3 regions of the Brevibacillus parabrevis genome follow, and region 2 is predicted to be linked to each of the others. Evidence: riboswitches for the same ligand, from Rfam matches in the RefSeq annotation. Region 2 holds a riboswitch; each other region holds the start of a gene.
The links. A riboswitch is a leader RNA that binds a small molecule or an ion and turns the genes downstream of it on or off. The one in region 2 is predicted to bind glycine.
Positions count from the first base shown of each region.

Region 1: another riboswitch for glycine. It lies ahead of IRJ17_RS25185 (amino acid permease); the one in region 2 lies ahead of gcvT (glycine cleavage system aminomethyltransferase GcvT).
Region 3: another riboswitch for glycine. It lies ahead of IRJ17_RS25115 (iron-sulfur cluster biosynthesis family protein); the one in region 2 lies ahead of gcvT (glycine cleavage system aminomethyltransferase GcvT).

Region 1 covers NZ_CP064090.1:5,474,909-5,478,182, reverse strand. The annotation lists gene IRJ17_RS25185 (amino acid permease) at 1-1,191, opposite strand, end outside; glycine riboswitch at 1,530-1,588, opposite strand; glycine riboswitch at 1,592-1,691, opposite strand; gene IRJ17_RS25180 (iron-containing alcohol dehydrogenase) at 2,097-3,242, shown strand; gene IRJ17_RS25175 (hypothetical protein) at 3,257-3,274, shown strand, end outside.
Region 2 covers NZ_CP064090.1:4,620,187-4,623,460, forward strand. The annotation lists gene gcvPA (aminomethyl-transferring glycine dehydrogenase subunit GcvPA) at 1-481, opposite strand, end outside; gene gcvT (glycine cleavage system aminomethyltransferase GcvT) at 528-1,628, opposite strand; glycine riboswitch at 1,720-1,836, opposite strand; glycine riboswitch at 1,837-1,933, opposite strand; gene IRJ17_RS21135 (DEAD/DEAH box helicase) at 2,154-3,274, shown strand, end outside.
Region 3 covers NZ_CP064090.1:5,460,416-5,463,689, reverse strand. The annotation lists gene IRJ17_RS25125 (mandelate racemase/muconate lactonizing enzyme family protein) at 1-537, shown strand, start outside; gene IRJ17_RS25120 (VOC family protein) at 644-1,060, shown strand; glycine riboswitch at 1,250-1,354, shown strand; gene IRJ17_RS25115 (iron-sulfur cluster biosynthesis family protein) at 1,584-1,922, shown strand; gene lpdA (dihydrolipoyl dehydrogenase) at 2,052-3,274, shown strand, end outside.

The DNA of each region.
Region 1 (3,274 bases), 850 kb from region 2:
CGGCATTTTGAATTTGTTTTGCGCTGCCAGCTCTGGTCTTGTCTTGCGGTATTTCAGGTGGCAAATGACCGTAATGCCCCAGATGAACAGGAAGCAAACCGTCGAGACACTCGTGATCAGCGTGAAGACGCCTTCTGGCATGATGTAGTTCAATACAACGGCGATGAGAATGACGACGGTAGAGAAGAACAGGGCATTGGCAGGAACTTGGCGAGTCGTGAGCTTGGTCATGGCCGCAGGCGCGTTTTGTTCTCTGCCCAAAGAGTAGACCATTCGGCTTGTACTGAAGACGGCGCTGTTACATGCCGAAGCGGCGGAGGTCAGTACGACAAAGTTGACGATTCCCGCAGCGGCAGCAATTCCGATTGCGGCAAACACTTGCACGAACGGGCTTTCTGTCGGAACGATCGCACTCCATGGGTAGATGCTCATAATCACGATCAGCGCACCGACATAGAACAGCAAGACGCGGATCGGAATGTTGTTGATCGCTTTTGGAATGACGCGCTCAGGATTTTCTGTCTCTCCGGCAGTCAGCCCGACCAGCTCAATGCCGACGAACGCGAAGACGACCATCTGGAACGAAAGTAAGAAGCCGTTGATTCCGTTCGGGAACATCCCGCCATGGCTCCACAAGTTCGTGAAGCTGGAAGCGCCGGAGTTGGTGGAGAAGCCTTTGACGATCATGACGATACCGACGACGATCAAGGCGAGAATCGCGATGACTTTTACCAGCGCGAACCAAAACTCCATTTCTCCGAACAGCTTCACGGTTGCCAAGTTCATGAAAAGTAAAATTACGAGGGCAATCAACCCCGGCATCCATTGCGGCACTCCCGGAAACCAATACTGTGTGTACAAGCCGACAGCCGTCAAATCGGCCATGGCAATCGAAATCCAGCAAAACCAATACGTCCAGCCTGTGACGAACGCAGCCATGTTTCCGAGGTAGTCTTTTACGAAGTCGACGAAGGAATGATAGTTCAGGTTGCTCAGGAGAAGTTCACCGAGCGAGCGCATGATCAAAAAGCAAATAATCCCAGTAATCAGGTACGCAAACAAAATGGATGGCCCGGCGAGGTGAATGGATTTTCCCGCACCCAGAAATAGTCCGGTACCAATGGCTCCACCGATTGCGATGAGTTGAACGTGTCTGTTTTTCAGACCTCTCGCCAATTTTTGTTGTTCCATGTGATCCCCCTCTTTCTCTCTGTCTGATTCTGCACAGTTACTTGGAAAGACAACTACTTGCTCGACGACTTTTTCTTCACAAAAGTTTATGGTTCTTTATAATTCTCATAGTAACATAGCTGTACAGAATAAATACATCATTAAGTTACTTCCAACGGAAAAAACGCTTACATTTTTCAGTGAGTCCTTATTTTTTGCTGTTTGCTTCCGGTTGCTCCCTCCTTGTTTGCCCGAGTGGGGATGTGGCTGTTCCCCTGAAAGCGCAGCGATTTCTAGCAGCAATCCTATTTTTCGCCAATAAAAAAAGGAACGGGAAAAATAGGCTGGTTCCTATTTTCCTCTGTCCTTTTACCTGAGAGTGTTTAACTCCTTTGGTGGCCAATGGCTCTCTCCAGAGATGCGTCCCATTGCGGTCCTTTTACCTGAGAGATTTGTCCTGGGGGTCAGGATTTGCTCCTTCGGTGCTAAACGGTAAGTTTAGTCTCTCCCGCAATATTCATCCGCGATAGATATTCGCATGCGTTCTTTTGATAGTAAATTATTCCAAATAGCTTGTCAAACGAAAATTGCCAATTGACAGACTATTTTAAGCATAAAACATTTTTGACCGATTGAAGTCCAACAAACAAGGGAGATGGCAAGAATCAACAACAATTTGATTCGAAAACAAATCAATATGATGTATTTTGATTTGAAACATGATCGGTGATCGGATGAAAACGGTTGCTTTTTGTTCCGGGCAAAGCGAGAGCGAAAAATGTGACGAACATGTGAGAAAAGGTGGTTTCGCGAGCGGAAATCTACCATTTCGCCGGGAGCAAACGAGGTTGGGTGCAGCGAATTTTAAGGCTTTGGCACGAGAGTTGCTTTTAAGTGGCAGCACAGAGAAGGGAGAGAGTGACAACATGAACATTTCTACATTTGCTGCTGCGAACAAGCTGGTCACAGGCCGCGATTCGCTGGCATTGCTTGCAGAGGAAGTCGCCCGTCTGGGGGTGCAGCGTCCGCTGATCGTCACCGACCATATTTTGATTCAGGCCGGGGTGGTAGCGCAAGTCGAGGAGCTTTTGCCGATGAAGGCAGGCATCTTCCCGGACGTCAATCCGGAGCCGGAAATCGAAATCGTCGACCTGTGTGTCAGCATGATTCGCGCAGGAAGCTACGACGGGCTGATTGCGGTCGGCGGAGGAAGCGCGATCGACATTGCGAAAGCGGCTGCGGTCATGGCGACAAATGAGGGCAGCATCGAACAGTATTTTGGCACGAATCTGGTCAAGCAGCCGGGCTTGCCGCTGATCGCGATTCCGACCACGGCGGGAACAGGCTCGGAAGTGACCAATATCTCGATTTTGTCCGATACGAAGGAGCAAGTAAAAAAAGGAATTGTAAGCCCTTACTTGCTGCCGGATGTGGCTATCGTCTCGCCGATGATGACGCTGACGTGCCCGCCGAGTGTTACCGCTGCGAGCGGCGTGGATGCGCTGGTGCATGCAGTGGAAGCTTATATTTCCAAGTTTGCCTCCCCAGTCACGGACGCGCTGGCGATTGGTGCGATGAAGCTGATCGCCGTTCACCTGCCAAAAGCGTACGCGGCCCCGGACAACATCGAATCGCGCGAAGCCATGATTACAGCCGCGTTGATGGCGGGTCTTGCCTTCGGAAATGCAGGGGTAGGAGCTGTACATGCCCTGGCTTACCCGCTCGGCGGACGCTTCCACATGGCGCACGGCGTTAGCAACTCGCTGCTTTTGCCTTACGTGATGCGCACGAACAAGATCGCCTGCCTGGAAAAGCTGGGAGACATCGCCCAGGCGCTCGGAGAAAATACAACTGGCCTGAGCCTGGATGAAGCGGCGGAAAAAGCGATCGAAGCGATGACGCGTCTGTGCCGTTACGTGGAAATTCCCCAGTCGTTGCGCGAGTTCAACATCCCTGAGACAGCGCTTGCCGAGATGGCGGAAGAAGCGATGAAGCAGACCCGGCTTTTGAAAAACAATCCCCGCACCTTGCGGAAAAAAGACATAGAAGATATATATCGCGCAGCTTACTAAGAGGGGGATATCACATGAAGTGGAAGCAACGC
Region 2 (3,274 bases):
AAACGATGACGCGCTTTTTTCCAGTGTGACCAGCCGCCATCATAGCCGCTTCTGCCAAGGAAGTCGCTCCGTCGTACATAGAGGAGTTCGCTACTTCCATTCCTGTCAGTTCACACACCATTGTCTGAAATTCAAAAATCGCTTGCAGCTCGCCTTGGCTGATTTCAGGCTGGTAAGGCGTATAAGCCGTGAAAAATTCTCCGCGGAGCAGCATGTGGTTGACTGTGCTTGGCGCATAGTGCTGATAAACGCCAGCACCCAAAAAGTTGACGTGTGTGCTGAAGTTGACGTTTTTGTTAGCCAGGCGAGTGAAGTATTTGACCAGATCAGGCTCGGACAGAGCTTCTGGAATGTTCAGCGCACCTTTGAAACGCACCTCTTCCGGAATGTCTGCAAACAGTTCTTCTACACTGGAAATGCCCAGAGTTTCGAGCATTTCGCGCTTGTCCTGATCAGTTTGGGGCAGGTAGCGGTATTTCACGAACGTTGTCCTCCTCAAATAGGATGTATTGTGGGCTTATGCTTGGTTATTTCGCACGTTTATAAAAAGGAGCGGCAACAACAACAGCTTTCAGTCGTTTTCCGCGAATTTCCACTTCAACCTCTGTGCCAATCGCCGTGTGCTCGCTTTTGACCAGGGCCAGACCAACGTTTTTCTTCAAGGTCGGGGATTGTGTCCCTGTGGTCACTTCTCCTACCAGCTCTTCTCCGACATAGACCGGATAGTGCGTGCGCGGAATGCCGCGATCGATCATCTCGATCCCTACCAGCTTGCGAGGCGCGCCGTTTTCTTTTTGCGCTTTCAACACCTCTTGGCCGATGAACGGCACTGCTTTATCTACCTTCACCGCGAAGCCGATACCCGCTTCGATCGGTGTAATGTCCTTGCTCAGTTCCTGACCGTACAGTGGCAGCTTGGCTTCAAAGCGCAGCGTGTCACGCGCACCCAGTCCGCAAGCAACCAGACCGTCTTCTTTGCCTGCTTCAAGCAGGGCGTCCCACAGCTCTGCCGCACGATCCGCAGCCAAGTAAATCTCGAAGCCATCTTCGCCCGTGTAGCCTGTACGGGATACCAATGCCGGAATACCGCTAACCTCTACATCGCGCTCAAAACGGAAAAAGCCGATTTGGGACAGATCCGTTTGGGTCAGCTTTTGCAAAATCGATTCAGCCAAAGGCCCCTGGATCGCAATCTGCGCCGTTTGCGGCGAGATATTTTCGATCGTGACGCCCGGAATCAGGTGCTCCTGCAGCCATGCATAGTCTTTGTCAATATTGCCAGCGTTGATGACAAGCAGGTAATGGTCGTCTGCGTATTTGTAAACGAGCAAATCGTCGACCGTACCGCCGTCCGGGTAGCAAAGCACGCTGTATTGAGCTTGTCCCACTGCCAGCTTGGAAACGTCGTTGGTTGTCACGCGCTGCAAGTATTCGAGCGCGCTCTCGCCTTTTACGTCCACCTCTCCCATGTGGGATACATCAAACAAACCTGCTTTCGTGCGAACAGCTTCATGCTCCTGACCAATGCTGGAAAACTGTACAGGCAGCTCCCAACCGCCGAAGTCGATTGTTTTGGCGCCGTATTTTGCATAGGAATCAAACAGTGGCGTTCTTTTCAGATTGGACATGTGTGGCACCTCCTAAAGGCAGATAGTCGGCATTTTTCCCCATGAAAAAACAGAGGCGAAAAAACGGGTACACCAAAAGAAAGGTGCCCATTTCTCCTCCTCTGTCCTTGGTACCTGAGAGTTACCTTGCCAATCAAGCTCGGCGGGGATCACCGGGCTTGCAAGTTTCCCCTTTGGTGGCTCGACATGCGAGCTCTCTCCAGAGTTGCGTCCAGTAGAGGTTCTTTTGCCTGAGAGATTCACCGTTACCGGCTTGCTCCTTCGGCGCTGCAGTGGTTCACGCAGTCTCTCCCTGCTACTATCATTCGCGTTGGTTAGATGGTCATACATAAGTTTTTGCTATGATTTCCATACTAATGAACGAACTTCCTCTATATCCTACCATGAGAGTCGACAGTTGAAAATATGCAAATTAACAGTCAGATCAAGAAATACTTAACAAAGTGATGAACATTACCCATAATGTTAAGTTTTTTATTAAAACGCATGAAAGTTATGGCAGAGCTGTGTAAAGGAGTAACGTATATGCCGAATGTTCCTGTTTCATTTGACACGAGCTGGATATCGCCGCTGACCGAGCGGCTGCACGAAGATGGTCCATGGGACAAGTGGGAGCTGTTCAAGCTGGCGCTGGAAGCAGAAGAAGCGATGGCGGTTCGCGAGTTCGATTCTTTGCAATGCCTGAACTACTTGCCGCTGCTCTCGCCTTTTCCCCATCAGCTCCAGACGGCGGAACGCGTGCTGAATGACATGCGCGGCCGCGCGATTCTCGCGGATGAAGTCGGATTGGGCAAGACCATCGAGGCAGGGTTGATCATGAAAGAATACATGGTCAGAGGCTTGGCGAAAAAAATTCTCGTCCTCGTTCCCGCCTCTCTCGTCATTCAGTGGACAAAAGAACTGCAACAAAAATTCGGCATTCCTGCCGTCGCGCAAAAAAAAGAGTACATGTGGCGTCAGCACGAAGTCGTCGTCGCCTCCATCGACACGGCCAAACGCGACCCGCATCGCCGCCATGTGCTCGATATCGACTACGACATGCTCATTATCGACGAAGCGCACAAGCTCAAAAACAAGCGAACCCGAAACTATCAATTCGTGAAGGAAATTCGCAAAAAATACTGTTTGCTGCTCACCGCCACCCCTATCCAGAACGAGATGGACGAGCTGTACAACCTGATCAATTTGCTCAAACCGGGGCATCTGGGCCACTCGACGTCGTTTTCCACCAATTACGTCGAGGGAAAGCGCCAATCGAAAAACAGCGAAAAATTGCGCGAAGAAATCGAAAAGGTCATGATTCGCAACAAGCGAAGCGACGGCGGCATCCAGTTCACCAGCCGCCGCGTGCAGTCGATTCCCATCGAGCTGACGCAGGAGGAGATGAAGCTGTACGAGGGCGTCACGCGCTTTGTCCACGATCAGTACAAGACGGGAACCGGGCTGTTCAATTCGCTCGCTCTCATCACGCTCCAGCGCGAGGTTTGCTCCAGCAAGGAAGCCTCCTTCATGACGCTGTACAACATGCATCAACGCACCAGCGAGGAGTCTTTGCTGCGGGCGCAAATACTGGAACTGGTGGAGATGATCAAGCGGATCGAGACGCATTCCAAGGCGGCCAAAACGGTCGAGCTGATTCAGCAGAT
Region 3 (3,274 bases), 840 kb from region 2:
GCGAACCAGGGCTGGCGCAATGTGGCGACAACGATGCGCGTGTTGAAGCAAGTAGAGGACTGCCAGCTCGACTGGATTGAGCAGCCTGTTTTGGCGGACGATCTGATCGGTTTGGCAGAGGTTCGCCAAAAAACGTTCATTCCGGTCATGGTCGACGAAGGCTTGCACGGCGACAAAGAAATGCGGGAAGTCATCGTCCGCCAGGCAGCCGATTTGATCAACATCAAGCTGATGAAGTGCGGCGGCCTGTATCCGGCGCTCAAGCTGGTCGCGCAGGCAGAGATGGCGGGGATGGGATGTCAGGTTGGCTCGATGGTCGAATCAGCCGTGGCCACCGCCGCCGGGGCGCATCTGTCTTTGGCAAAAGGGATGATCTTTTCCAACGAAATGGTGGGGCCGCTCATGTTCTCCCGCGACTTCGGACAGCTTCGCTACGAGCAGGATCGCTTGCTGCTCGCAGATCGTCCGGGGCTTGGCGTGGAAGTCGATGAGGCTGTTGTGCGCGAGTTGAGTGTTTTTGCGGCGGAGGTTTCTTAGGAGGGGCGAATCAGTTGGCGTAATTAGCAATCCATAAGAAGCATCGTATCCCAAGAGATGGTACGATTTAATCAATCACAACACTTATCGAAAAGAGGGATACGCAATGGCACTGCAATCAAAACAAATTTTTGTCAATTTGCCCGTGAAAGATTTGAACAAGTCGATTGATTTTTTTACAGCGCTGGGCTATGAGTTCAACCCGCAATTTACGGATCAAAATGCCGCTTGCCTGGTGATTGGCGAAAATATTTACGCGATGCTCTTGGTGGAGGAGTTTTTCCAATCGTTCACGAACAAGCCCGTGACGGATACGGCCCAGAGCACCGAGGTCATCGTGGCGCTGTCAGCCGAGAGCCGGGAGCAAGTCGACGAGATCGTAAACAAAGCGCACGAAGCAGGAGCCAAGCCAGCTAAAGACCCGGTAGACCACGGCTTCATGTACAGTTGGAGCTTTATCGATCTGGACGGACATTTGTGGGAATACGTGTACATGGATGAGGCTGCGATTTCGCAACAGTAAAAAATAGGGTGGATCAACAGGCCAAAAGCAGGCGTTACCGCTTTTGGCCTGTTCGCGATGCCAGTCGTCATGGCGGCCCGCCGCAAATCGAATAAGTTTACCTGAATAATAATTTTTTTCAGAATTGACATCGGCAGAAGGAGTGTGATTTACTAATGTCAATGTTAGCCAACAAGTGAATAGCGGCGGATGATGATTGTAGGAGAGACTAAACGACGCGTTTAGCACCGAAGGAGCAAGTCCCATAAAACCCTTGGGATTAATCTCTCAGGTACCAGATACTACAATCGGACGCACCTCTGGAGAGCGCTGCACAAGCCACCCAAGGGGAATACTTCGGAACCGATTGATTGCCGAAGTTAAACTCTCAGGTAAAAAGGACAGAGGAAAGGTAGAGTATTCGTCACTCTATCTTTCCTCTGTCCTTTTTTGCTGAATGAAACGTCGCGTCGAGTTGCACAAAAGCGGGCGCAGACGCTTGCATTTCGGCCAAACGAAACGGATACGAGTGAAAGGTGGCGCGATGGGAAAGGAGCAGGCGATCACGAAAATGGAGCTTACGATCAAGAAAGCGGCTCAAGCAGAGCTGAAAAAACTGAATTTTCCGCAGGATACCGCGCTCAGGATTGACGTGGTGATCTCCGGCGACTGCGGTTGCGGATTTTTTGTCCAGCTCGGAGTAGATGAGTTGCGCAAAAACGACACGCTCGTGTACGAAAACGGGATTCCGGTCTGCATGGATCGGTTGACCAAACGGCATCTCGGGGATGTGCTTACCCTGGACTACGACCCTTTCCTGGGCTTCGCCTTGTCCAGCCCGGAAGAAGCTTTTGCGGATCGGCTCGCTGTTCGTCGCGGTTGACAACGGAAACAGGCAGAACAGCACGAGCAGCAGTTGGCCGACTGCAAGCAGGCGCAGGCGCCTCTTCCTGCGGGGTAAAACCGCGGGAGACGCCTTACACAGAAAAAGAAAAACAGGTGGAGAGAACAAATGACAACGAACGGAACAGTAGAGCAGGTGGATGTTCTCGTGATCGGAGCGGGGCCGGGGGGCTACGTAGCCGCGATCCGGGCGGCTCAGCTCGGCAAGCAGGTCGCGATTGTGGAAAAAGATACGGTCGGCGGCGTATGTTTGAACCGCGGCTGCATTCCTTCCAAGGCGCTGATCTCGGCGGCGCATCAATACGAAGCGATGACGCAATCCGCGAGCATCGGCTTGCAGGCAGCAGAAGTGAGCGTCGATTTCGCCAAGGTCCAGGCATGGAAGCGCAGCGTGGTCGACAAATTGACCGGAGGCGTAAGCTCGCTGCTCAAAGGCAACAAGATCAAAAGAATCAGCGGGGAAGCGCGGCTAGTCGGCGAGCAGCTGGTTGAGGTGAAAAATGGCGACGACTGCATACAGGTGCAATTCCGGCAAGCGATTCTCGCGACAGGCTCGCGTCCGATCGAATTGAAAGCCTTTCCATTCGCGGGCCGCATTCTTTCCTCGACAGAACTGCTGGCGCTTGAAGAATTGCCGAAAAGCTTGCTGGTCATTGGCGGCGGGTATATCGGGATCGAGCTGGGGCAGACATTTGCCAAGCTGGGCACGAAGGTGACGATTTTGGAAGGCTCGGACTCGATCTTGCCCGGCTTTGAAAAAGAGCTGTCGCGTCTGGTGGCGAGGAAGCTGAAAAAGCTCGGCGTGGAAGTGCACACCGAAGCGCTGGCCAAAGGGGCGGAACAAACAGCCGAACAGGTCAGCGTCACCTATGCGGAAAAAGGCGAAGAGCGTCAGGCGACCGCCGACTATGTGCTCGTTACGGTTGGCAGACGGCCGAACATCGAGGGGCTGGGATTGGAAAAGCTCGCTGTCAAGCTGACAGAGCGCGGCTTCATCCAGATCGACCAACAGTGCCAAACGAGCATTCCGCACCTGTATGCGATCGGCGATCTGGTGGAAGGCCCGGCTCTTGCCCACAAAGCGTCGTACGAAGGCAAAATCGCGGCGGAAGCCATCGCTGGCAAAGACAGCAAGCTCACCGACAAAAAGATTCCCGCTGTCGTGTTCTCCGATCCGGAGATTGCCAGTGTGGGACTGACCGAGTCGGAAGCCAAAGAGCGCGGACACGAGGTGGCAGTTGGCAAGTTCCCTTATGCCGCGAATGGGCGGGCACTGTCTCTGAACGTCGGGGAAGGCTTCGTGAAGCTCGTGGGCGACAAGGAGACGGGGCT